2 regions of the Xanthomonas sp. NCPPB 901 genome follow, and region 2 is predicted to be linked to the other one. Evidence: predicted binding sites of a transcription regulator. Region 2 holds the regulator's gene; the other holds the start of a gene.
What was found. Region 2 encodes FliA, which starts transcription of late flagellar genes. Its sites were predicted from a motif close to TAAAGTTTNNCNNNCNNNGGCCGATAA; they were not measured.
Positions count from the first base shown of each region.

Region 1: AC1PME_RS12770 (methyl-accepting chemotaxis protein) is a predicted target of FliA. The motif match lies at 8,350-8,376, and genes of this name have one in related genera.

Region 1 covers NZ_CM161511.1:3,036,121-3,047,806, reverse strand. The annotation lists gene AC1PME_RS12795 (ABC transporter ATP-binding protein) at 1-924, shown strand, start outside; gene tgt (tRNA guanosine(34) transglycosylase Tgt) at 1,059-2,204, shown strand; gene yajC (preprotein translocase subunit YajC) at 2,488-2,832, shown strand; gene secD (protein translocase subunit SecD) at 2,889-4,733, shown strand; gene secF (protein translocase subunit SecF) at 4,807-5,772, shown strand; gene AC1PME_RS12770 (methyl-accepting chemotaxis protein) at 6,094-8,241, opposite strand; gene AC1PME_RS12765 (helix-turn-helix transcriptional regulator) at 8,738-9,739, shown strand; gene AC1PME_RS12760 (TonB-dependent receptor) at 9,879-11,686, shown strand, end outside.
Region 2 covers NZ_CM161511.1:2,608,362-2,620,047, forward strand. The annotation lists gene flhF (flagellar biosynthesis GTPase FlhF) at 1-742, shown strand, start outside; gene AC1PME_RS10935 (MinD/ParA family ATP-binding protein) at 729-1,613, shown strand; gene AC1PME_RS10940 (RNA polymerase sigma factor FliA) at 1,610-2,359, shown strand; gene cheY (chemotaxis response regulator CheY) at 2,379-2,771, shown strand; gene AC1PME_RS10950 (protein phosphatase CheZ) at 2,772-3,380, shown strand; gene AC1PME_RS10955 (chemotaxis protein CheA) at 3,648-5,396, shown strand; gene AC1PME_RS10960 (flagellar motor protein) at 5,932-6,672, shown strand; gene motD (flagellar motor protein MotD) at 6,680-7,627, shown strand; gene AC1PME_RS10970 (ParA family protein) at 7,627-8,409, shown strand; gene AC1PME_RS10975 (chemotaxis protein CheW) at 8,406-9,878, shown strand; gene AC1PME_RS10980 (STAS domain-containing protein) at 9,991-10,299, shown strand; gene AC1PME_RS10985 (response regulator) at 10,296-10,661, shown strand; gene AC1PME_RS10990 (chemotaxis protein CheA) at 10,696-11,686, shown strand, end outside.

The sequences.
Region 1 (11,686 bases), 430 kb from region 2:
CTGGCCACCGGCCTGGTGATCCGCATCCACAACATGTCCGGCTGGATCATGTGGACGGTCAACGGCATCTTCGAGGACATCGGCGCGGTGCAGGACGGCATGGAGACCATCGCGCAGCCGGCGCAGGTGCAGGACCGCGCCGACGCGGTGCCGCTGCGGGTGCAGCGCGGCGAGGTGCGCTTCGAGCACATCCACTTCCACTACGGCAAGCGCGGCGGGGTCATCGCCGGGCTCGACCTGCAGGTGCGCGCGGGCGAGAAGATCGGCCTGGTCGGGCCCTCCGGCGCCGGCAAGTCGACCCTGGTCAACGTGCTGCTGCGGCTGTACGACCTGGAGCAGGGCCGCATCCTGATCGACGGCCAGGACATCGCCGGAGTCACCCAGGAGAGCCTGCGCCAGCAGATCGGCCTGGTCACCCAGGACACCTCGCTGCTGCACCGTTCGATCCGCGACAACCTGCTGTACGGCCGTCCCGACGCCAGCGAGGCGCAGCTGCGCGCGGCGGTGGCCAAGGCACGTGCCGACGAGTTCATCGAGCAACTGCAGGACGGTGAGGGCCAGCGCGGCTACGACGCGCAGGTCGGCGAGCGCGGGGTCAAGCTGTCCGGCGGCCAGCGCCAGCGCATCGCCATCGCCCGCGTGCTGCTCAAGGACGCGCCGATCCTGATCCTGGACGAAGCCACCTCGGCGCTGGATTCGGAAGTGGAAGCGGCGATCCAGGACAGCCTGGACGAGTTGATGGCCGGCAAGACGGTGATCGCGATCGCCCACCGGCTCTCGACCATCGCGCGAATGGACCGGCTGGTGGTGATGGACCGCGGTGCCATCGTCGAGACCGGCACCCATGCCGAACTGGTCGCCCGCGGCGGCCTGTACGCGCGGCTGTGGGCGCGCCAGACCGGCGGTTTCGTCGCGGCCGAGTAGGGGGCCCAACTGGTCGGCACCTCCGGGCGCCGGCCGGCATGCAGAGAGGCCGCTAGGGAATGATGGCATCCGCCGGTTCGGCGCCGGCGGCCCGGCAATGCGACAATGCGCGGCTTACCGACGTTCGCCAGACCATGTCCCGATTGCAGTTCCAGCTCCACACCACCGACGGCGCCGCGCGCCGCGGCCGCCTGACCTTCCCGCGCGGGACGGTCGAGACCCCCGCGTTCATGCCGGTGGGCACCTACGGCTCGGTCAAGGGCGTGCTGCCCGAGCAGATCAAGGCGCTGGGCGCGCAGATCATCCTCGGCAACACCTTCCACCTGTACCTGCGGCCGGGCCTGGACGTGATCGGCGACCACGGCGGCCTGCACGGCTTCGCCCGCTGGGATGGGCCGATCCTGACCGATTCCGGCGGTTTCCAGGTGTTCTCGCTGGCGCACCGGCGCAAGATCAGCGAGCAGGGCGTCACCTTCGCCTCGCCGACCGACGGCGCCAAGGTGTTCCTGGGGCCGGAGGAGAGCATGAAGATCCAGCGCGTGCTCGATTCGGACATCGTGATGATCTTCGACGAGTGCACCCCGTATCCGGCCACCGAGGACGTGGCGCGGCGTTCGATGGAACTGAGCCTGCGCTGGGCGCAGCGCTCGCGCGACGCGCACGACGCGCTGGGCAACGACGCGGCGCTGTTCGGCATCGTCCAGGGCGGGGTGCATGCGGACCTGCGCAGCCGCTCGATCGAGGGCCTGCAGGCGATCGGCTTCGACGGCTACGCGATCGGCGGCCTGGCGGTGGGCGAGCCGGAGCACGAGCGCAACGCCATGCTCGAGCACCTGCATCCGCGCCTGCCGGGCGACCGCCCGCGCTACCTGATGGGCGTGGGCCGGCCGGAGGACCTGGTCGAGGGCGTGGCCCGCGGCGTGGACATGTTCGACTGCGTGATGCCGACCCGCAACGCGCGCAACGGCCACTATTTCACCACGTTCGGCACGGTACGCATCCGCAACGCCAAGTACGAGCGCGACCTGGACCCGATCGAGCCGGGCTGCGGCTGCCATGCCTGCAGCAGCGGCTACACCCGCGCCTACCTGCGCCACCTGGACCGCTGCAACGAGATGCTGGCGCCGATGCTGGGCACCCTGCACAACCTCTGGTACTACCAGAAGCTGATGGCCGACATGCGCGCGGCGATCGCCGCGGGAACCTTTGCCCAGTTCCGGCGGTCTTTCTATGCGGCGCGCGGGGTCGAAGCCACGCCGCTCCCGTCGGAGCAAGGCTGAAGCCCCTCTCCTCCCGGGAGAGGGGGTGGGGTGAGGGTCCGGGCGAAGCCTCGTGTCATTTCGACTGCACCAGGCTTCGCTCGTCCCCTCATCCGCCGCTGCACAGCACCTTCCCCCGAGAAGGGGACCATGGCCTGGCAGTGAGGCGGGGAGCGGGCGCCGCGGCCGTTCCCGGGGGGAGGGGAAGATCGTGGCATAATCGGCGGCTGCTTGTCGCCTCAAGGCAAACCAGCGGTCCGTGCCCCCAAGGGCGGCGGGCTGCCCAAACCATAGGACGCACCCGATGAATCCGCTCGATTTCCTGATCCCCGTCGCCCAGGCCCAGACCGCCGGCGGCACCGCCCCGGCCGGTGGCGGCCTGCAGATGTTCCTGCTGCCGATCATCCTGATCGCGGTGATGTACTTCGTGATGATCCGGCCGCAGATGAAGCGCCAGAAGGAACACAAGTCGATGCTGGACAAGCTCGGCCGCGGCGATGAGGTCATCACCACCGGCGGCGTGGCCGGCGTGGTCACCGATATCGGCGACAACTTCGTCACCATCGAAGTGGCCGACAACGTGCGCATCCGCGTGCAGAAGGGCGCCGTCGGCAATGTCCTGCCGAAGGGCACCCTGAAGTCCGCCTGATCCATTTCTCCTACTGCTAGGCGCGACGCCGGCGTGGCGTCGTGCGGGGTCCCGCAATGCTCGAGTTTCCGCGCTGGAAGTATGTCCTCATCCTGATCGTGCTGGCGTTGAGCGCGTTGTACGCGCTGCCCAACGTGTACCAGAAGGATCCGTCGGTCCAGATCACCGCAAGCCGCGGCGGCAAGATCGACGACGCCCTGCGCGAGCGGGTCCTCGCCGACCTGAAGGCGGCCGGGATCACCCCGAAGCGGGTCGACAAGGAAGGCGACAGCCTGATGGTGCGCCTGCCGAACCTGCAGGCGCAGACCCGTGCCAACGACGTGCTGCGCCAGCAGGTGGGCGAGAACTACACGGTGGCGCTGAACCTGGCCTCGACCGTGCCGGACTGGCTGTCGCGGCTGGGCGGCAAGCCGATGGTGCTGGGCCTGGACCTGGTCGGCGGCGTGCACTTCGCCTTGCAGGTGGACCAGAAGGCGGCGCTGGAAAAGCGCCTGGACGCCTTCGCCGAGGACATCCGCACCACCCTGCGCGACAACCGCCTGGCTTACCGTTCGGTCGAACGCCGTCCGGACAACAGCATCCAGGTGATCCTGGGCGAGGGCGTGGACGCCAGTGCCGCGCGCGCCGCCATCGCCAAGGCGCAGCCGACCCTGAGCTACGCGGTGTCCGGGCAGACCATCGCCGTGACCGTGCCCGACGCCGAGCTGAAGCAGATCGCCGCCGGCGCCATCGAGCAGAACCTGACCACGCTGCGCAACCGCGTCAACCAGCTGGGCGTGGCCGAGCCGATCATCCAGCGCCAGGGCGACGACCGCATCGTGGTCGAACTGCCGGGCGTGCAGGACACCGCCGAGGCCAAGCGCATGATCGGCGCCACCGCCACGCTGGAGTTCCGCGGCGTGGTCGACGGCAATGCCGAGGATGCGGTGCGCACCGGCAACATCCCGCCCGACGCCAAGGTCTACCGCCTGCGCGACAGCGGCGCCCCGGTGCTGCTGAGCAAGCGCGTGCTGGTGTCCGGCGACCAGATGGTCAACGCCACCGTCAGCACCGACCAGAACGGCATGCCGGCCGTGGCGGTGACGCTGAACAACGCCGCCGGCCAGCGCATGTTCGACTACACCAGCGCCAATACCGGCAAGCTGATGTCGGTGGTCTACATCGAGCGCATTCCCACCGTGACCATGGTCGACGGCAAGGAAGTGCGCAGCGTGCGGGTCAGCGAGGAGGCGCTGGCGCCGACCCGCATCGCCGGCGTGTTCGGCAAGAACTTCCAGACCACCGGCCTGGAGAAGACCGAAGCCGAGAACCTGGCCAAGCTGCTGCGCGCCGGTTCGCTGGCCGCGCCGATGGACTTCGTCGAGGAATACGTGATCGGTCCCAGCCTGGGTGCGGAGAACGTGGAGCGCGGCATCACCGCGGTGGTCTACGCGTTCCTGTTCACCCTGGTGTTCTTCAGCGTGTACTACCGCATGTTCGGCCTGATCACCTCGGTGGCGCTGCTGATGAACCTGCTGATCGTGGTCTCGGTGATGTCGCTGTTCGGCGCCACCATGACCTTGCCGGGCTTCGCCGGCCTGGCGCTGTCGGTCGGCCTGTCGGTGGACGCCAACGTGCTGATCAACGAGCGTATCCGCGAAGAGCTGCGCCTGGGCGTGCCGCCGAAGTCGGCGATCGCCGCCGGCTACGAGAAGGCCGGCGGCACCATCCTCGACGCCAACCTCACCGGCCTGATCGTCGGCGTGGCGCTGTACGCGTTCGGTACCGGCCCGCTGAAGGGCTTCGCGCTGACCATGATCATCGGCATCTTCGCCTCGATGTTCACCGCGATCACCGTGTCGCGCGCGCTGGCGGTGCTGATCTACGGCCGTCGCAAGAAGCTCAAGTCCGTGGCGATCTGAGCCGCGCACGCCACCTTCCGCACGACCCCGCGCCGATAGGCGCGGGTTCCAAAAAAACGCAGAGCGGTCTCCCATGAAAATCTTCCCGCTTCACCTGATCCCCAACGACACCAAGATCGACTTCATGCGCTTTCGGCGCCCGACCCTGGTGCTGATGCTGGTGCTGGCGCTGGCCTCGTTCGCGGTGATCTTCGCCAAGGGCTTCAACTACGCGCTGGAGTTCACCGGCGGCGCGCTGGTGCAGACCAGCTTCCAGAAGCCGGTCGACGTGGACCAGGTGCGCGAGCAGCTGGCCAAGGCCGGTTTCGACAACGCGCAGGTGCAGAACGTCGGCAGCGGCAACGAGGTGGTGATCCGCCTGCAGCCGCAGGGCGAGCACAACAACGAGGACATCACCAAGAACCTCGCCGAACAGGTGCGCAAGGCGGTGAGCACGCCGCAGAACCCGGCCACGGTCAAGCCGGGCGAGTTCGTCGGCCCGCAGGTCGGCAAGGACCTGGCGTTGAACGGCGTCTATGCCACGGTGTTCATGCTGGTCGGCTTCCTGATCTACATCGCCTTCCGCTTCGAGTGGAAGTTCGCGGTGGTGGCCAGCGTGACCGCGCTGTTCGACCTGCTGGTCACGGTGGCCTACGTGTCGGTGACCGGCCGCGAATTCGACCTGACCGTGCTGGCCGGCCTGCTGTCGGTGATGGGCTTTGCGATCAACGACATCATCGTGGTGTTCGACCGCGTGCGCGAGAACTTCCGCAGCCTGCGCGTGGAGCCGATCGAGGTGCTGAACCGGTCGATCAACCAGACCCTGTCGCGCACCGTGATCACCGCGGTGATGTTCTTCCTGTCGGCGCTGGCGCTGTACCTGTACGGCGGCGAGTCGATGGAAGGCCTGGCGCTGACCCACATGATCGGCGCGGTGGTGGTGGTGGTGTCCTCGGTGATCGTGGCCGTGCCGCTGCTGTCGATCGGTCCGTTCCAGGTCACCAAGCAGGACCTGCTGCCGAAGTCGAAGGATGTGGAGGCGTTGGCGCGTCGGCCCTGAGGGCGGGGAGTGGGGAATCGGGAATGGGGAATCGTCAAAGCGGGATTTCCTGGTCCTGAAACACGCCCTCCTGCGAACAAGAAAGCCGCGCGGATGCGCGGCTTTTTCTTTGTGCGGATGCGGGGTCTTCCGGCGCGGGCGGGGCGACATCCGCTTTGCGGCAGGAGCGGCTTCAGCCGCGACGCGTTACCGATAGCGCGTCGCGGTTGAAGCCGCTCCTGCCGCGCGTTGGCCGGCCTGCAGCGCCTTCCGGCGTCGCGAGCTGGGTCGTCGATGACGGCCCGCTCCTGCGCGGCGTCCGTGCCGCGCGGGGTGTAACGCCTAGGCCGCGTTGGCGGTGGCGCGGGCGACCAGTTGCGCCACCACCGGGTAGGTCTCGCTGCGTACCTGGAACTGGCCGACGATCTCCACCAACTCGCCGGCCTGCTGTTCCATCGCGCGTGCCGCGGCGGTGGCTTCCTCGACCAGCGCGGCGTTCTGCTGGGTGGTCTGGTCCATCTGGGTGACGGTCTGGTTGACCTGTTCGATGCCGGCCGACTGCTCCTGCGAGGCGGCGGCGATCTCGCCCATGATGTCGGTCACGCGCTGCACCGAGGCCACGATGTCCTGCATTGTCGTGCCGGCCTGCGCGACCAGGGCCGAGCCCGCACTCACCCGCTCGACCGAGTCGTCGATCAGCGTCTTGATCTCCTTGGCGGCGCTGGCCGAACGCTGGGCGAGGGCGCGCACTTCGCTGGCGACCACCGCGAAGCCGCGACCCTGTTCGCCGGCGCGGGCGGCTTCGACCGCGGCATTGAGCGCCAGGATGTTGGTCTGGAAGGCGATGCCGTCGATCACGCCGATGATGTCGGCGATCTTCTTGGAGGCGGCCTCGATGCCGTCCATGGTGGTCACCACCTGGCCGACCACCGTGCCGCCCTGCGAGGCCACCGACGCGGCGCCGGCCGCCAGCTGGTTGGCCTGGCGCGCATGCTCGGTGTTCTGCTTCACCGTGGCGGTCAGTTCTTCCATCGAGGCCGCGGTTTCCTCCAGGCTGGCGGCCTGCTGCTCGGTGCGGCGCGACAGGTCGTCGTTGCCGCTGGCGATCTCGCCTGCGGCGGTGTCGATGCTGGCCGCGGCCTGCTGGATGCGGCTGACCATGTCGGTCAGCTGCGCGACGGTGGCGTTGGCGTCGTCGCGCATCTGCGCGAACACGCCGTGGAAGTCGCCCTGCATGGTGTGGGTCAGGTCGCCGGCGGCGATCGCGCGCAACAACTGCGACAGCGCCGCCAAGTTGGTCTCGGTGCCGGTCATCATGGTGTTGAGGTTGGCGACCATGCCGCGGAAGGCGTGGCGGAAGCGTTGCTCCTCGCCGCGGCGGGAGAAGTCGCCCTGCGCGGCGGCGCGCACCAGCAGGTCGATCTCGTGGTTGATCGCGCCGAGGTTGCGCTTCACCTTGGCCATGGTCTCGGTCAGGATCGCCATCTCGCCCGGGAACTGCTCCAGGTCGCGGCTGAGGTCGCCTTCGGCGTACTCGCCCATCAGCGCGATCACCCGCTGGTTGACCGCGATATGGCTGTGCACCAACGCGTTGGTGTCGCGCACCATGCGTCCGTAGTCGCCCGGGAAACGCGCCTCGTCCATGCGGAAGCTGATCTGGCCGGCGGCATGCTGCCGGGCCATCTCGGTCTGCGCCTGGATCACCGTGCGCAGTTCTTCCTGCATCTGCCGCATGTCGTTGAGCAGCGATGGCGTCTGCGTGCGCAGGCGCACGTCCTGCGACAGGTCGCCGCTGGCGATGCGGCGCACCACATCGGCGGCGTAGGCCGGTTCGCCGCCGAGCTGGCGCATCAGGCTGTTGCGCACCAGCAGGCCGAGCAGGATCGCGGCGACGATGCCGATCAGCATGCCGCCCAGGCTGGTCCACTCGCCGGACTGCGCACGCGCCTCGCTCTCGGCCTTGCGCACCTGCAGCAGCGCGCGTTCGGCGTCCTCGTACTGGCCGATGGTGGCGCGCAGCCCGTCCATCTGCTGCTTGCCGACGGTCTGGAACGCGTCCAGCTGGGCGTCGTCGCTGTCGGCGGCGGTGACGCGCATGTGCTCCACCGCCTTGCGCTTGGTCGCCATGAATTGCGTGTAGTCCTGCATCAGGGTCTGCAGGCGCGCTTGCTGCGCCGCGTTGTCCGCGGTCAGCTGCTTGGACTCCTGCCACTGCGCGCGGAACTCGCGTTCGCCCAGTTCGAACGGTGCCAGGTAGGCCGGGTCGCGGGTCAGCGCGAAGCCGCGCGCGCCGCTCTCGATGTTGAGCAGGCTCACCAGCATGCGGTCGCCGAGGGTGATGACCTTGTAGGTGTGCGCGTCCAGCGCCGCGGCGCTGGTGAACTTGCGGAAGCCGATCAGGCTGGTGATGCCGACCAGCAATAACATGGCGATCACGCCGCAGAAGCCGATTGCCAGGCGCTTGGTGACGGTGAGATGATGAAAAGACACGCGGGATCTCCTGAAGATGCGAGAGAGCGGCGCAACCGGCGTCGTTGCCGCAGGGCCTGCAACGCGAACACGGTTGAGCGGGGGACCTCGGGCAAGATGCCCGCACCTGTATCGGCCGCGTTCCGGGGATCTTGAGGGCGGTTATTGGCTGCGCGCGTGGCGGGCGTAGCGCACAGGCCATGGCCCCGCGCGTAGGGGCCTGGCGTCGCCGTGTTCTACTGAAACGCCGATCAAGCATGAGTGAAGCGCGCGGCGTGCAGGACGTGAGCATGGTGTGAGCGCGCGGCTGGCGGCGCGTCGTGGCGCTGTCGTGTCTGTTGGCCGCTTGCCAGGCGCGCCGGCGCATGTCGCCTACGTTCGCATCTGCTGTCCGGTCGACGCTCGCATGCGTCCAGCGCCGTGCCGAGCCGTCGCGCGACCGGCACAGTTGTGGAATGGAGGCTGCTGCGTATCATTCGCGGCAAACGCGCGATAGCCCCGGGTGCGAGCGACGGCGATGGCAATGGAACTGTGGGACACGCAAGAGCGCTTCACCGCCGAGCGCCTGCTGCAGCGTGCCGCCGACCTCGCGGTGGCGCTGACCCCGATCGACATGTCCGCACGGCGGTTGCGCACTGCGCTGTTCTCCGGGCGCCTGCTCATGTGCGAGGTGCAGCCCGGGCTGATCGTCACCGCCAGCGACGTCCTGTACTTCAAGGGCGACACGGTGCAGTTGCAGGCCGATCCTGCGCTGAGCTGCAGCATCCTGCTCGGCGGCGAAGCGGAGCGGATGCGGATCGATCGGCACGCCGAGGTCTGCAAGCGCCTGGAGCACGCGGTGCTGATCGGCCACGCCCACCGCGTGCGCGTGGAGCGGCCGGAAATCGTACGCGCGCACCGCAGCCGCGATGCCGGCTTCATGCTCAAGCCGGCGTTCTTCGATCGTTTCGGGACGCAGTTGGCCGACGACGGCCTGGCGGGGCTGCGTGCGTTCGCCGAAAGCGACTACCGGACGGCGACGCTGGCGCGTTCGCCGCGCCTGCTCGGCATCGCCAGGCAGATCCTGGACTGCCCGTACAGCGGCCACCTGGGCCGCCTGTTCCTGGAGGGCAGCGCGCTCGCCCTGGTGGCGGAGGTGGCCGCCTTGCTGGCGCAGGAGCATTTGCAGGTGCCGCGGATGGGCAAACGCCGCTACGACCAGGTAATGCTGGCGCGGGCCATCCTCGACGCGCGCGTGGCCGCGCCGCCATCCACGCTGGCCCTGGCCCGGCTCGTGGGGGTCAACGTGACCACACTGCAGGCCAGCTTCAAGCAGGTGCACGGCGTCACCCTCTTCGGCTACGTCCGCGAGCAGCGGCTGCTGATGGCGCGTTGCCTGCTGCAGGAGTGCGACGTCGCCGCTGCCGAGATCGGCCGCCGGGTCGGGTTTTCCAGCCCAGCGGCATTCGCCACCGCCTACCGACGCCGCTTCGGCCATCCGCCGACGGCCGCAAGGCGCGGCACGCGCGCGCCCGGCTGAGCGCAGGGAGGCAGAAATTGCGTGGCGCGCAAGCGCGGTTGCGCCGCGCGAAAGCGCCTGCCACCGCCGCGGCGTTAGCCTAGCGGGAGTCGCCAGCGCCCCTCGTCGCGAGCCAGTCCCCGTCCCGATGAGGTCTTCCATGCTGCCCGCTGCATGCGCGCGCCGTTCCCGGTCCTGTCTCCCCGCGCTGCAACCGCTGCCGCTCGCCTGTGCGGCGATCGCCGGCCTGGCCTGCTTCGGCGCTGCCGCGCAGACGGAGCCGCAGGTGCCGGCGACGCTGCCACGCATCGTGGTGACCGCCGAGAAGCAGGAGCGGGCGCAGCGCGACACCGCCACCAGCGCCGACGTGCTGAGCGAACGGGAGCTGCGCCGGCGCGGCATCGTCAGCAGCCGCGACGCGTTCGCCGACGCGGTCAATGTCGTCTATCTCGGCCACGACAACGCGGCGCCGGCCATCCGCGGCATCGACGGCGCCGGCGCCGCGGTCGGCGTGGATGCCTACTTCGCCGGTTCGCGGCCGCGCCTGGGCATCACCGTGGACGGGCGGCCGCTGAGCTTCAACGAGATCGTCTTCGGCAGCAGCAGCCTGTGGGACGTGCAGCAGACCGAACTGCTGCGCGGCCCGCAGAGCCTGCTGCAGGGCCGCAACGCCATCGCTGGCACCCTGGCGATCAAGACCCGCGATCCGGTCTTCGCGCCCGAAGGCGCGGCGCTGTTCTCCGCCGGCGGTCACGCGCATTACCAGGGCGCGCTGTCGTTCAACGCGCCGCTGGTGGTCGACGAACTGGCCTTGCGCGTGGCCGCCGATGTGCAGCACCACGACAGTTTCTTGTCCTACAGCGGCTACCCGGGCGTGCGTCGCCCCGGGCGCTTCGAAACGCACAACGTCCGCGCCAAGCTGCTGTACACGCCGAAGGCGCTTCCCGGCGTGCGCGAGCTGGTCACCCTGCAGCACACCGATGCGACCGCACCGCAATCGGAGACCACGCAGTTCCCGTACACCTCCCGTGTCGCCAGCACGCCGCAGATGCCGGTGTTCCGGACGCGCGCGAATGCCGTGCTGTCCGACACCCAGTGGCCGCTCGGCGAGCGGCTCACGCTGCGCGGCCTGGCCACCGCGACCGACCTGCACGTCGAGCGCGACGCGTTACCGCGTTCGGGCATCGCCGATCTGGATGCCAAGCAGTACACGTTCGAACCGAATCTTGCGCTGGACCGCGGCGGCTCGGCGTTCAGCGGGCTGCTCGGCCTGTATCTGTTCCGCTCGCGGCAGGACGAGACCATCGACTACCCGTTCGACGAGCGCTTCCACGACCGCGTCGACACCGAGGCGCTCTACGCGCAGGGCACCCTGGCGCTGAGCGAGCGGGTGGACCTGACCGTGGGCGCGCGCTACGAACGCGAGCGCCACCGCCGCGATGGCGGCGACGCCGCCCGCTACATCGCCCTCGACCTCGACACGACCTGGCGCACCTTCCTGCCCAAGCTCGACCTGGCCTGGCATCCGAGCGGCGCATGGACGCTCGGCCTGCTCGCCCAGCGCGGCTACAACGCCGGCGGCGGTGGCGTGACCCTGGGCTACCCGCAGGCGACGATCTACAGCTACGCTCCGGAATACGTGCGCGACCACGAGCTGTACGTGCGCGGCGACCTGGCCGGCGGCAGGCTGCAGGTGAACGGCAATCTCTTTTACGGCGAGTACCGCGGGCTGCAACTGCCGTTCCTGACCAGCACCCAGCCCTACTACCAGTTCGTGATCCGCAACGCGCGGCGCGCCTACAACGCCGGTGCCGAACTGGGCCTGCGCTGGTTGCCCAGTGCGCGCGTCGATGTGCATGCCAGCCTCGGCCTGCTGCGCACGCGCATTACCGACGATGCCGGCTGGGGCACCCAGGGCAATGCCTTCGCCAATGCGCCGCGGGTCACCGGCAGCCTCGGGGCCAGTTG
Region 2 (11,686 bases):
CGTGGTCATGCAGATCCCCGCCGACCTGGAGCTGCACCGCGGCCGCGGACTGATGCTGGGCCTGCTGTCCAAGCGCCTGCCGATCGCCGCGCTGGACCCGCTCGAGGAAGGCGGCGTGATCGCCCTGATCGGCCCGACCGGCGCCGGCAAGACCACTACCATCGCCAAGCTGGCCTCGCGCTTCCTGGAGCGCCATGCCGCCCGCGACGTGGCCCTGGTCACCACCGACACCATCCGCGTCGGCGGCCGCGAACAGTTGCACAGCTACGGCCGCCAGCTCGGCATCGCCGTGCACGAGGCCGACAGCGACGCCGCGCTGCAGCTGCTGCTGGAGCGCCTGGCCGACTACAAGCTGGTCCTGATCGACACCGCCGGCATGGGCCAGCGCGACCGCGCCCTGGCCGCGCAGCTGCACTGGCTGCGCGCCTCGCGGGTGGTCCGGTCCTTGCTGGTCCTCCCCGCCAACGCCCATTTCTCCGACCTGGACGAGGTGGTGCGCCGGTTCGCTGGCGCCGACCCGCAGGGGGTCATCCTGACCAAGCTGGACGAGACCGGGCGGTTCGGCAGTGCCTTGTCGGTGGTCGTGGACCACCGCCTCCCCATCACCTGGGTGACCGATGGACAGCGTGTGCCGGACGACCTGCACCGCGCCAACGCCGCCAGCCTGGTATTGCGCCTTGAAGATTTGCGGCGCGCTGCCGATAAGCCCTGTACTCCGGAGCAGACCCATGCCGTCGCGTGACTACGTCAATCTGACCAATGCCTTTCCCCTGTCGGCGACGCGCAACGAACCGCTGGGTCCGGTGCGGACCATCGCCGTGACCGGCGGCAAGGGCGGCGTGGGCAAGACCAACATCTCGGTCAACCTGTCCATGGCGCTGGCCGACATGGGCAAGCGCACCCTGCTGCTGGACGCCGACCTCGGCCTGGCCAACGTCGACGTGCTGCTGGGGCTGACCCCCAAGTTCACCGTGGCCGACCTGGTCGCCGGGCGCTGCACCCTGGAAGAGGTGCTGATCGACCTGCCCAACGGGCTGATGGTGGTGCCCGCCGCCTCCGGCCGCCGCTACATGGCCGAGCTGCCGCCGGCCCAGCACGTGGGCCTGGTCAACGTGTTCTCCGAGCTGCAGCGCGAGCTGGACGTGATGATCGTCGACACCGCCGCCGGCATCACCGACAGCGTGCTGACCTTCTGCCAGGCCGCGCAGGACGCGGTGGTGGTGGTCTGCGACGAGCCGGCCTCGATCACCGACGCCTACGCCCTGATCAAGGTCCTCTCGCGCGAGCGCGGCGTGGACCGGGTGCAGATCGTCGCCAACATGGTCCGCGACCTCAACGAAGGCCGCCTGCTGTACGACAAGCTCAGCCGGGTCTGCGAGAAGTTCCTCGGCGACGTGTCGCTGAACTACCTGGGCTGCGTGCCGCAGGACGACTGGCTGCGCCTGTCGGTGCAGCGCCAGCAGCCGGTGGTCAAGGCCTACCCGTCCAGCCCGTCGGCGCAGGCGATCGCCGAGATCGCCCGGCGCACCGCGCGCTGGCAGGCGCCGACCGCCCCGCGCGGCAACGTCGAGTTCTTCGTCGAACGCATCATCCAGCGCGGGGTGGCCGCATGAACGCCGCCGCCCACTACCGCGCCGTCCAGCGCAACAGCGCCAACGACTACATCGCCCAGCACTCGGACCTGGTCCGGCGCATCGCCCACCACCTGGCGGCGCGGCTGCCGGCCAGCGTCGAGATCGACGACCTGATCCAGGCCGGCATGATCGGCCTGATCGAGGCCTCGCGCAGCTACGACGCCGAACAGGGCGCCTCGTTCGAGACCTACGCCTCGATCCGCATCCGCGGCGCCATGATCGACGAGATCCGCCGCGGCGACTGGGTGCCGCGCTCGGTGCACCGCCGCGCCCGCGACGCCGCCTCGGCGATCCGCAAGATCGAACAGAGCACCGGCCGCGCCGCCGCCGCCAACGAAGTGGCCGCGGCGATGGACATGCCGCTTCCCGAATACCTGCGTTTGATGGAAGATGCCGCCCGCGGCCAGGTGCTGAGCCTGGAGTCGCGCATCGAGGACCATGGCGAACTGGATACCATCGCCAAGGGCGGACCCAATCCGCAGCAGATGCTCGAGCGCAGCGAATTCGGCCGCGAGCTGGGCAAGGCCATCGCGCAGTTGCCCGAACGCGAGCAGTTGGTGCTGTCGCTGTACTACGAGCAGGAATTGAACCTCAAGGAAATCGGCGCGGTGCTCGGGGTCAGCGAGTCGCGCGTGTGTCAGATCCATGGCCAGGCCACGGTACGGTTGCGCGGACGCCTGAAGGCGTTCGAGGTCGCCGATGCCGGTCTGGAAGACGAAGAATAGGAACCCTTAGGAGTCAGTGGTGAACAAGAACATGCGGATTTTGATCGTGGACGATTTCTCGACGATGCGACGCATCGTCAAGAATCTGCTCGGCGATCTGGGCTTCACCAACACCGCCGAGGCCGAAGACGGCAACAGCGCCCTGGTCGCGCTGCGCTCGGCGCCGTTCGAGTTCGTGGTCACCGACTGGAACATGCCGGGCATGACCGGCATCGACCTGCTGCGCAACATCCGCGCCGACGACAAGCTCAAGCACCTGCCGGTGCTGATGGTCACCGCCGAGGCCAAGCGCGAGCAGATCATCGAGGCCGCCCAGTGCGGCGTGAACGGCTACATCATCAAGCCGTTCACCGCGCAGACGCTGCAGGAGAAGCTGGGCAAGATCTTCGAACGCCTGGGAGCGACCGCCTAAATGGAAGCTACCGCCGAACGCACCGCCCTGATCGAACGCCTGCAAGGCGCGCTCGACGCGCTGGAAAACGGCGACGAGGCCGGCTGGCGCAGGGAGATCGACACCCTCGCCGCCTGGCGCACACGGCCGATGATGCAGGGCCTGAGCCGGCTTGCGCGCGATCTGGGGCAGGCGCTCGGCGAACTGCCGGTGGTGCCCAGCGAGGCCGGCGAACTGGACGATGCCTGCTCGCGCCTGGACCACGTGGTGGAGATGACCGAACAGGCCAGCCACCGCACCCTGGACCTGGCCGAGGAATGCCGTGCGCTGGCCGACCAGCTGGCCGCCGGCGGCCTCAGCGGCGACCAGGGCGAGATCCTCGACAAGATCCGCCACAACCTCACCGAAATGGCCCTGGCGCAGAGCTTCCAGGACCTGACCGGGCAGATCATCCGCCGCGTCGCCGGCATCGTGCGCCGCGTGCACGAGGGCTTCGGCGCGCTGGGTCTGCCGCCGAAGGAAGAACGCAAGGCCGACGGCACCCTGGCCGGCCCGGTCCTGCCCGGCCTGGATCGCCACGGCGTGTCGCAGCACGACGCCGACGACCTGCTGTCCGGACTGGGACTCTAGAGCGTGCCCGGGCGATTGGACTAGGCCACGCCGCACTCGGGTGCGCGCACGGCGAGAAAGAACGAGGGAATTTATGTCAACAGACGACCGCATGATGACGCAGGATCGCACGCACCCAAGCGCGGCCCTTCGGGTTGCCGTGTCCGCTCCCCAGGCGGCCGCGCACGGCTTGAACAGGCGGTCGGCCTGTCGCGGCGCCGCGCGCAGCCACCTGGCAACCGGACACGCCAACGTGGCCGATTGCAACCGCGCGGGCAGGCTCTAGCCATGAGCGCCGTACCCGACGACATCGCTGCCGACTTCATCATCGAGGCCCAGGAGATCCTGGACCGGCTCGGCGAGCAGTTGGTGTCGCTGGAGCAGGCGCCCGAGGACAGCGGCCAGCTCAACGCCGTGTTCCGCGGCTTCCACACGCTCAAGGGCGGCGCCGGCTTCCTGGCGATCACCGCCATGGTCGAGCTGTGCCACGCCGCGGAGGAAACCCTGGGCATGGCCCGTGCCGGCCAGGCCACCCTGCAGGCGCAGCACTTCGACGCCGCCCAGCAGTCGCTGGACTACCTGCAGTCGATGCTCGACGCGTTCGGCAACGGCCAGGAGCCGCCGCGCGCGCCGGCGGAACTGATCGCGCAGTTCGACGCGCACGGCACCGCCGCGCCGGCCCCGGCCAAGAGCGCCGCGCCGGCGCCGGCAGCAGCCCCGGCCACCGCCGCCGCGGGCGATGCGGACCTGATCAGCGACGACGAATTCGAGGCGCTGCTGGACCAGTTGCACGGCGATGCGCCGCCGGCGGCCACGCCGCAGGCGCTGCAGCCTGCGCCACGCGCGCCCAGCGCCGCGCCCAAGGCCGCGGCCGCCCCGGCCAAGGCCGCCGAGCCCGAGCAGACCGTGCGCGTGGACACCAAGCGCCTGGACGCGATCGTCAACCTGATCGGCGAACTGGTGCTCTCGCGCAACCGCCTCAAGACCCTGCGCGTGCGCCTGCGCGACGAGGAACTCGACCGTGCGGTCAGCAGCCTGGACATCGCCACCGCGCGCCTGCAGTCGGCGGTCATGCGCACGCGCATGCAGCCGGTCGGCAAGGTGTTCTCGCGCTTCCCCAAGGTGGCGCGCGACGTCGCCCGCTCGCTCAACAAGGAAGTGGAACTGGAACTGGTCGGCGCCGACACCGAACTGGACCGCAACCTGGTCGAAGCGCTGGCCGATCCGCTGGTGCACCTGGTGCGCAACGCGATCGACCACGGCATCGAGGCCCCGGCGCTGCGCGAGGCCACCGGCAAGCCGCGCGGCGGCCACGTGCGCCTGTCGGCGCAGCAGGAAGGCGACTACGTCAGCATCGAAGTGCAGGACGACGGCGCCGGCATCGACCCGGAACGGCTGCGCGCCAAGGCGCGCGAGAAGGGCCTGATCGACCCCGAGGCCGCCGCCCGCCTGAGCACCGAGGAATGCCTGCACCTGGTGTTCCTGCCCGGCTTCTCGACCAAGTCCGAAGTCACCGACATCTCCGGCCGCGGCGTCGGCATGGACGTGGTGCAGTCGCGCATCCGCGAACTCAGCGGGCAGATCCAGATCCAGTCGGAGCTGGGCCGCGGCAGCCGCTTCCTGATCCGCGTGCCGCTGACCCTGGCGATCCTGCCGACCCTGCTGGTACAGGCCGGCGACACCGTCTATGCGCTGCCGCTGGCGCGCGTGGTGGAAGTGCTGCATGCGCCGCGCCGCTCGCTGGGCTGGTTCGACGGCCGCGCCGTGCTCGACCGGCAGTCGCACACCCTGCCGCTGGTGGACCTGCGCCAGTGGCTCAACATCGACGCCCCGCAACTGCCGCTGCTCACCGTGGTGGTGCTGCAGGCCGGCGAATCGCGCATGGGCCTGGTCGTGGACCAGGTCCGCGGCCGCGAGGAAGTGGTGATCAAGCCGCTGCCGCGCTCGCTGCGCGGCCTGCCCGGCTACGCCGGCGCCACCCTGATCGGCGACGGCCGTCTGGCGTTGATTTTGGATGTGGATGGCTTGAAGGCCTGAGAGCCGGGAGTGGGGAATGGGGATTGGGGAATCGTAAGAGCAGGGTTCCTTGCGCCTTCTTGTCTTCTGCGGTGAAACCGGGAATGGGGAATGGGGATTCGGGAATCGCAAAAGCGGCCCCGTGCGCCTCGTTTTTCCCTGTGGGAGCGGCTTCGGCCGCGACGCGGTGAGGCTGGGATTCGGGAATGGGGATTCGGGAAGCGCAACAGCGGTTCCCCGCTGCTATCCCTTCCTTGTGGGAGCGACTTCAGTCGCGACGCGGTAAAGCCGGGCGTGGGGAATCTGCATTGGCGAAAGCGAATGCCCCTGGCCTCCTGTCTCTCGCCGACGCATGTCGCAGTGCGCGCCGGCGACACGCCGAGGTCCGCGCGTCGCGGCTGAAGCCGCTCCCACAACAGCCGACCCCAGATTTCCGTGCGGCTTGCCTTTGCGAATCCCCACTCCCGATTCCCCAATCCCGGCTGCAGCGAATCCCGAATCCCCACTCCCGGCCCCCTACCATCAAGTCCCAAGCCCCGTTGCCGATACCTCTTGCATGGACAAGCTCAGTCTCATTGGCCTGCTGTTGGCGATTCTGTCGCTGATCGGCGGCAGCATCCTCAAGGGCGCCGGCATGTCGGCGCTGTGGTCGCCGGCTGCGTTCGTGATCGTGATCGTCGGCACCGTGGCCGCGATCCTGGTGCATACCCCGCCGGCGGTGTTCCGCCGTGCGTTCCAGATCGCCAAGTGGATCCTGTGGCCGCCGCCGAGCGATCGCCAGGCGCTGCTCAAGCAGATCGTGGAATGGAGCAATATCGCCCGCCGCCAGGGCCTGCTCGGCCTGGAGAACCAGGTGCCGCAGCAGCAGGATCCGTTCGTGCGCAAGGGCCTGCAGATGCTGGTGGACGGCGTGGAACCGGAGGCCATCCGGCACATGCTGGAGATCGACCTGGAAGGCCAGGAACATTGCGACCTGGCCGCGGCCAAGGTGTTCGAGGGCATGGGCATCTACGCGCCCACCCTTGGCATCATCGGCGCGGTGCTGGGCCTGATCGCGGTGATGAAGAACCTGGCCGACCCGAGCAAGCTCGGCCACGGCATCGCCGCCGCCTTCACCGCCACCATCTACGGCATCGCCTCGGCCAACCTGCTGTTCCTGCCGATGGCCGCCAAGCTCAAGAGCGTGATCAAGCGCGGCTGCGGCGAGCGCGAAATGGTCATCGAAGGGTTGATCGCCATTGCCCAGGGCGAGAACCCGCGCAACATCGAATCGAAACTGGCCGGATTCTTGCATTGAGTTCCGAATGGCCCGCAAGCACGCCCACGACGAGCACGCCAACCACGAGGCATGGGCCATCCCCTATGCCGACCTGATGACGTTGCTGCTCGCCTTCTTCGTGGTGATGTACGCGTTGTCCACGGTCAACGAAGCCAAATACCGGGTCATGGCCGACGCGATGAGCGCCGCGTTCGGCGGCACCCCAACGACGCTGCGCCCGGTGCAGGTCGGCGACCATGCATTGCAGGGCCAGGGCGGCGAACGGCCGACCCCGATCAAGTCCAGCCCGGCGCTGACCCTGCCCGACCCCAACCGCCTGCCCTCGGGCACCGCGCAGCGCGGCGACGACCTGCGCGATGCGCAGCAGTTGCGCCGTGCGCAACGCCAGCTCGACAGCATCGCCGACCGCCTCGGCGCCGCGCTGGCGCCGCTGATCCAGAAGAAGCTGATCACCGTGCGCCGCGCCGGGCTGTGGATCGAAGTGGAGATCAACAGCGACATCCTGTTCGGCTCCGGCTCGGCCGCGCTGGACCAGAGCGCGCGCGCCACCCTGGCGGAACTGGCGCAGGTGCTGGCCGGCGTGCCCAACGGGGTGCGCGTGGAGGGCTACACCGACAACACCCCGATCGCCACCCAGCAGTTCCCGTCGAACTGGGAGCTGTCGGCGGCGCGCGCGGCCAGCGTGGTCCACCTGTTCGCCGACCAGGGCCTGCAGCCCTCGCGGCTGTCGATGATCGGCTACGGCCAGTTCCGCCCGCGCGCCAGCAACGACACGCCGGCCGGCCGCAACGCCAACCGCCGCGTGGTGCTGGTGATCCTGGCCGATTCCGGCGCCAGCGGCGATGCGACGCCGTCGGCCTCCGACCGTTTGAGCGCCGGCGCCGCGCCGGCCACCACCACACCCCCCGCCGCGGCGGCCGCCGGCAACGCCGGCGCGCCCCGCGCAGTACCTGCCATTGAAGGAGTCAACTGATGCGCATCTGGGCGATCGCCAACCAGAAAGGTGGCGTGGGCAAGACCACCACCACGCTGGCCCTGGGCCGTGGGCTGGCCATGCTCGGACACCGCGTGCTGATGCTCGATCTCGATCCGCACGCCTCGCTGACCCGGGCCTTCGACGTGCCGCAGGAACCGCAGCCGCCGGGCGTGCTGGACCTGTTCGCGACCCCGCCGGGCGAACTCGCCGCGCTGGCCCGCGACACCGCCGTCGAGCGCCTGAGCTTCGTCTGCGGGCAGACCGCGCTGGCCACGCTGGAACGGCGCAGCGCCAACCAGCCCGGCCTGGGCCTGGCGCTGCAGCAGGCGATGGCCCGCCACGCCGGCCAGCACGACTACATCCTGCTCGACTGCCCGCCGACCCTGGGCCTGCTGATGATCAACGCGCTGGCCGCGGCCGACCGCGTGGTCATCCCGACCCAGGCCGAGCCGCTGGCGCTGCACGGCCTGGCCAGCATGGTCCGTACCGTGGACATGGTCGAGCGCTCGCGGCGCCGTCCGCTGCCCGCCTCGATCCTGCCGACCCTGTTCGACAAGCGCACCCGCGCCGGCAACGAGACCCTGCGGCAGATGCAGGACAGCTACGCCGAGCGGGTCTGGGAAGACGCGATCCCGGTCGACACCAAGATCTGCAACGTCAAGGCGCTGACCGTGCCCGGCGTGCCGGGCGACTACCCCGGCCGCGGCCTGGCCGCCTACCGCCGCGCGTTGGAATGGCTGCTGGCCAGCGATGCGACACCGATGGAGCAAGCCGCATGAGCACCCCCGGCATCCTCGACGACTATCTGGAAGGCCTGCTCCACGACGTGATCGCCGAGGAGCAGAAGGCGCCGCCGCCGAGTCCCGCAGCGGTCGCGGTCGCCGACGCGCACGCGGACGCCGAGACCCCGGCGCCTGCCGCGGCCGCGCCGACCCCGGAGCAGATCGCCGCCGCGGTCCTGGCCGAGGCCGACGCCGATCCCGCGCTGGCCGGCATCATGTCGCAGCAGGCGCTGGCGCCCGCACCGGCCGGCCCGACGCCCGAACAGATCGCTGCCGCAGTCCTGGCCGAAGCCGACGCCGATCCGGCGCTGGCCGGCATCATGTCGCAGCAGGCGCTGGCGCCCGCACCGGCCGGCCCAACACCCGAACAGATCGCTGCCGCAGTCCTGGCCGAAGCCGATGCCGATCCCGCGCTGGCCGGCATCATGTCGCAGCAGGCGCTGGCGCCCGCGCCGACCGGCCCGACGCCCGAACAGATCGCTGCCGCAGTCCTGGCCGAAGCCGATGCCGATCCGGCCCTGGCCGGCATCATGTCGCAACAAGCCCTGGCGCCCGCGCCGACCGGCCCGACACCCGAGCAGATCGCTGCCGCGGTGCTGGCCGAAGCCGATTCGGATCCGGCCCTGGCCGGCATCATGTCGCAACACGCCCTGGCGCCTGCGCCGACCGGCCCGACACCCGAGCAGATCGCTGCCGCGGTGCTGGCCGAAGCCGATTCGGATCCGGCCCTGGCCGGGATCATGTCGCAGCAGGCGGCCGCGCCCGCCGCACTCACCCCGGCCCAACAGGCCGAGCGCCAGGCCGACCTGGACGCGGTCGCGGCGATGGAGCGGCAGCGCGTCACCGTGCCGCGCAACCTGGCCGCCGAAGACGATGCCGCCGCCGCGCGCGCGATCAAGCGCCCGCCGATGGCGGTGCCGCCGGAACGGCGCGCCGAAGCCAGCCGCGCCCAGGCCGCCGGCGCGAAGCTGCCGCCGAACCTGCAGTCCTTCATGGCGCCGAGCGTGCCACACGGCTCGGCCATCGCCCCCGACCGCCTGTCCGAGCGCCGCACCCGCTGGCTGCGCCTGCGCTGCGGCGAGCAGGCCTACGCGCTGGAACTGCTGAAGGTGCAGGAAGTGGTGCTGCCGGTGCCGCTGCTGGCGCTGCGCGGCACCCCGCCGGCCATGCTCGGCATCATGAACCTGCGCGGCCAGGTGGTACCGGTGCTCGACCTCGGCCTGCACCTGGGCGCGGCCCCGATCGAGATGGACATGCTGACCCGCGTGGTGGTGCTGGAGGAGAACGGCGAGACCCTGGGCCTGCGCGTGTCCGCGGTGGAAGACGTGGCCAGCCTCAGCGACCAGCAAATCGAGCCGCCGGACAACGCCCGCATCTGCCGCATTTCCAACCATCTGTTCCGCGGCGTGGCGCGGCTGGCGCAGCAGCCGATGATCCTGCTCGACGCCGAGCAACTGCTGCACTGACCCGGGGCTCGGCAGGCGGCAACTGCGAACGGTGCCGCACTTTACCAAGCGCCGCTAAAGCTTTTCAGGCCACGGCCGTTATCTGCCATAGAACCATTGGTGCGGAGCAATGATGAGCACAGTCCCCCTTGGCGAAGATCTCGGCATCGAGACCAGCGCCGACCTGAAACAACGCCTGACCGCGTTCCTTGCGTCGGACGACGTGCTGCGGCTGGACGCCGGCGAAGTCCGCCGCATCCACACCGCATCCGTACAGGTGCTGTGCGCGTTCGTCGATGCCCGTCGCAAGGACGGCAAGCGCACCGAATTCGAGGCCTGCAACGCGACCTTTCGCGACGCGGCCCGCCTGCTAGGGGTCAGCGAATCGCTGGGCCTTCCTGCAACCCCTGACAATCTGAAATCTGTGGAGAACGCGGCATGAGCGCACGTATCTTGGTAGTGGACGATTCGGCGTCGATGCGCCAGATGGTCTCCTTCGCCCTCACCTCGGCCGGCTTTGCCGTCGAAGAAGCCGAAGACGGCGCGGTCGCGCTGGGCCGCGCCAAGGGCCAGCGCTTCAATGCGGTGGTCACCGACGTCAACATGCCGAACATGGACGGCATCACCCTGATCCGCGAGCTGCGGCAGCTGCCGGACTACAAGTTCACCCCGATGCTGATGCTGACCACCGAGTCGGCGGCGGAGAAGAAGTCCGAGGGCAAGGCCGCCGGCGCCACCGGCTGGCTGGTCAAGCCGTTCAATCCTGAACAGCTGATCGCCACCGTCCAGAAAGTCCTGGGCTGATCCCTCTCCTCCTCCTTTTCCGGATTCCCGCCCCATGAGCATGGACCTGCAGCGTTTCCACGCCACCTTCTTCGAGGAAAGCCGCGAAGGACTGGACGCGATGGAAGCCGGATTGCTGTCGCTGGAAGAAGGCAATCGCGATCCCGAGACCATCAACTCGGTGTTTCGCGCCGCGCACTCGATCAAGGGCGGCGCCGCCACCTTCGGCTTCGAGGCGATGGCCGGCCTCACCCACGTGCTGGAAACGCTGCTCGACGAGCTGCGCGCCGGCAAGCGCGACGTCGAGGCGCACGCCATCGACGCCATCCTCGGCTCGGTGGACGTGCTGCGCGCCCTGCTGCGCGAAGCCGAACACGGCGTCCCGGCCGATCCGGCCGCGGTCAAGGCGGTGCACGAGCGCCTGCAGCACGCGCTGAACGGCGGCCCGGCCGCGCCGACCGCCGCCACTCCGGCGGCGAACCAGCCGGCCGAACCGGAAGCCTGGCAGATCGGCTTCACCCCCGCGCCGTCGCTGTTCATGAGCGGCAACGACCCGCTGCGCATCATCCGCGAACTGGAACACCTCGGCCCGCTGCAGGTCGCCTGCCGCAGCACCCGCCTGCCCGGCTTCGCCGAACTCGACCCGCTCGAGGCCTACCTGGCCTGGGACCTGGGCCTGGTCGGCAAGATCCCGCGCAGCGCGATCGAAGACACCTTCGCCTGGGTCATCGACGACTGCGAACTGGAGATCCGCCCGGTGCCGCCGCCGAGCCTGGCCACCGCGCCGGCGCCGGTGCTGACCGCGCCGCCGACCGCCGCCACCGCGGCGCCGGCCGCCGCCGTGGCCGCCAACGCGCCGGCCGGCAACGCCGCCGCCGCGCACGAAGCGGAAAGCTCGATCCGCGTCAGCGTCGACAAGGTCGACGCGCTGATCAACCTGGTCGGCGAACTGGTCATCACCCAGGCCATGCTCAAGCAGGTCTCCACCGGCCTGGACCAGGCCGTGGCCGAGCGCCTGTTCGCCGGCCTGGACCTGCTGGAACGCA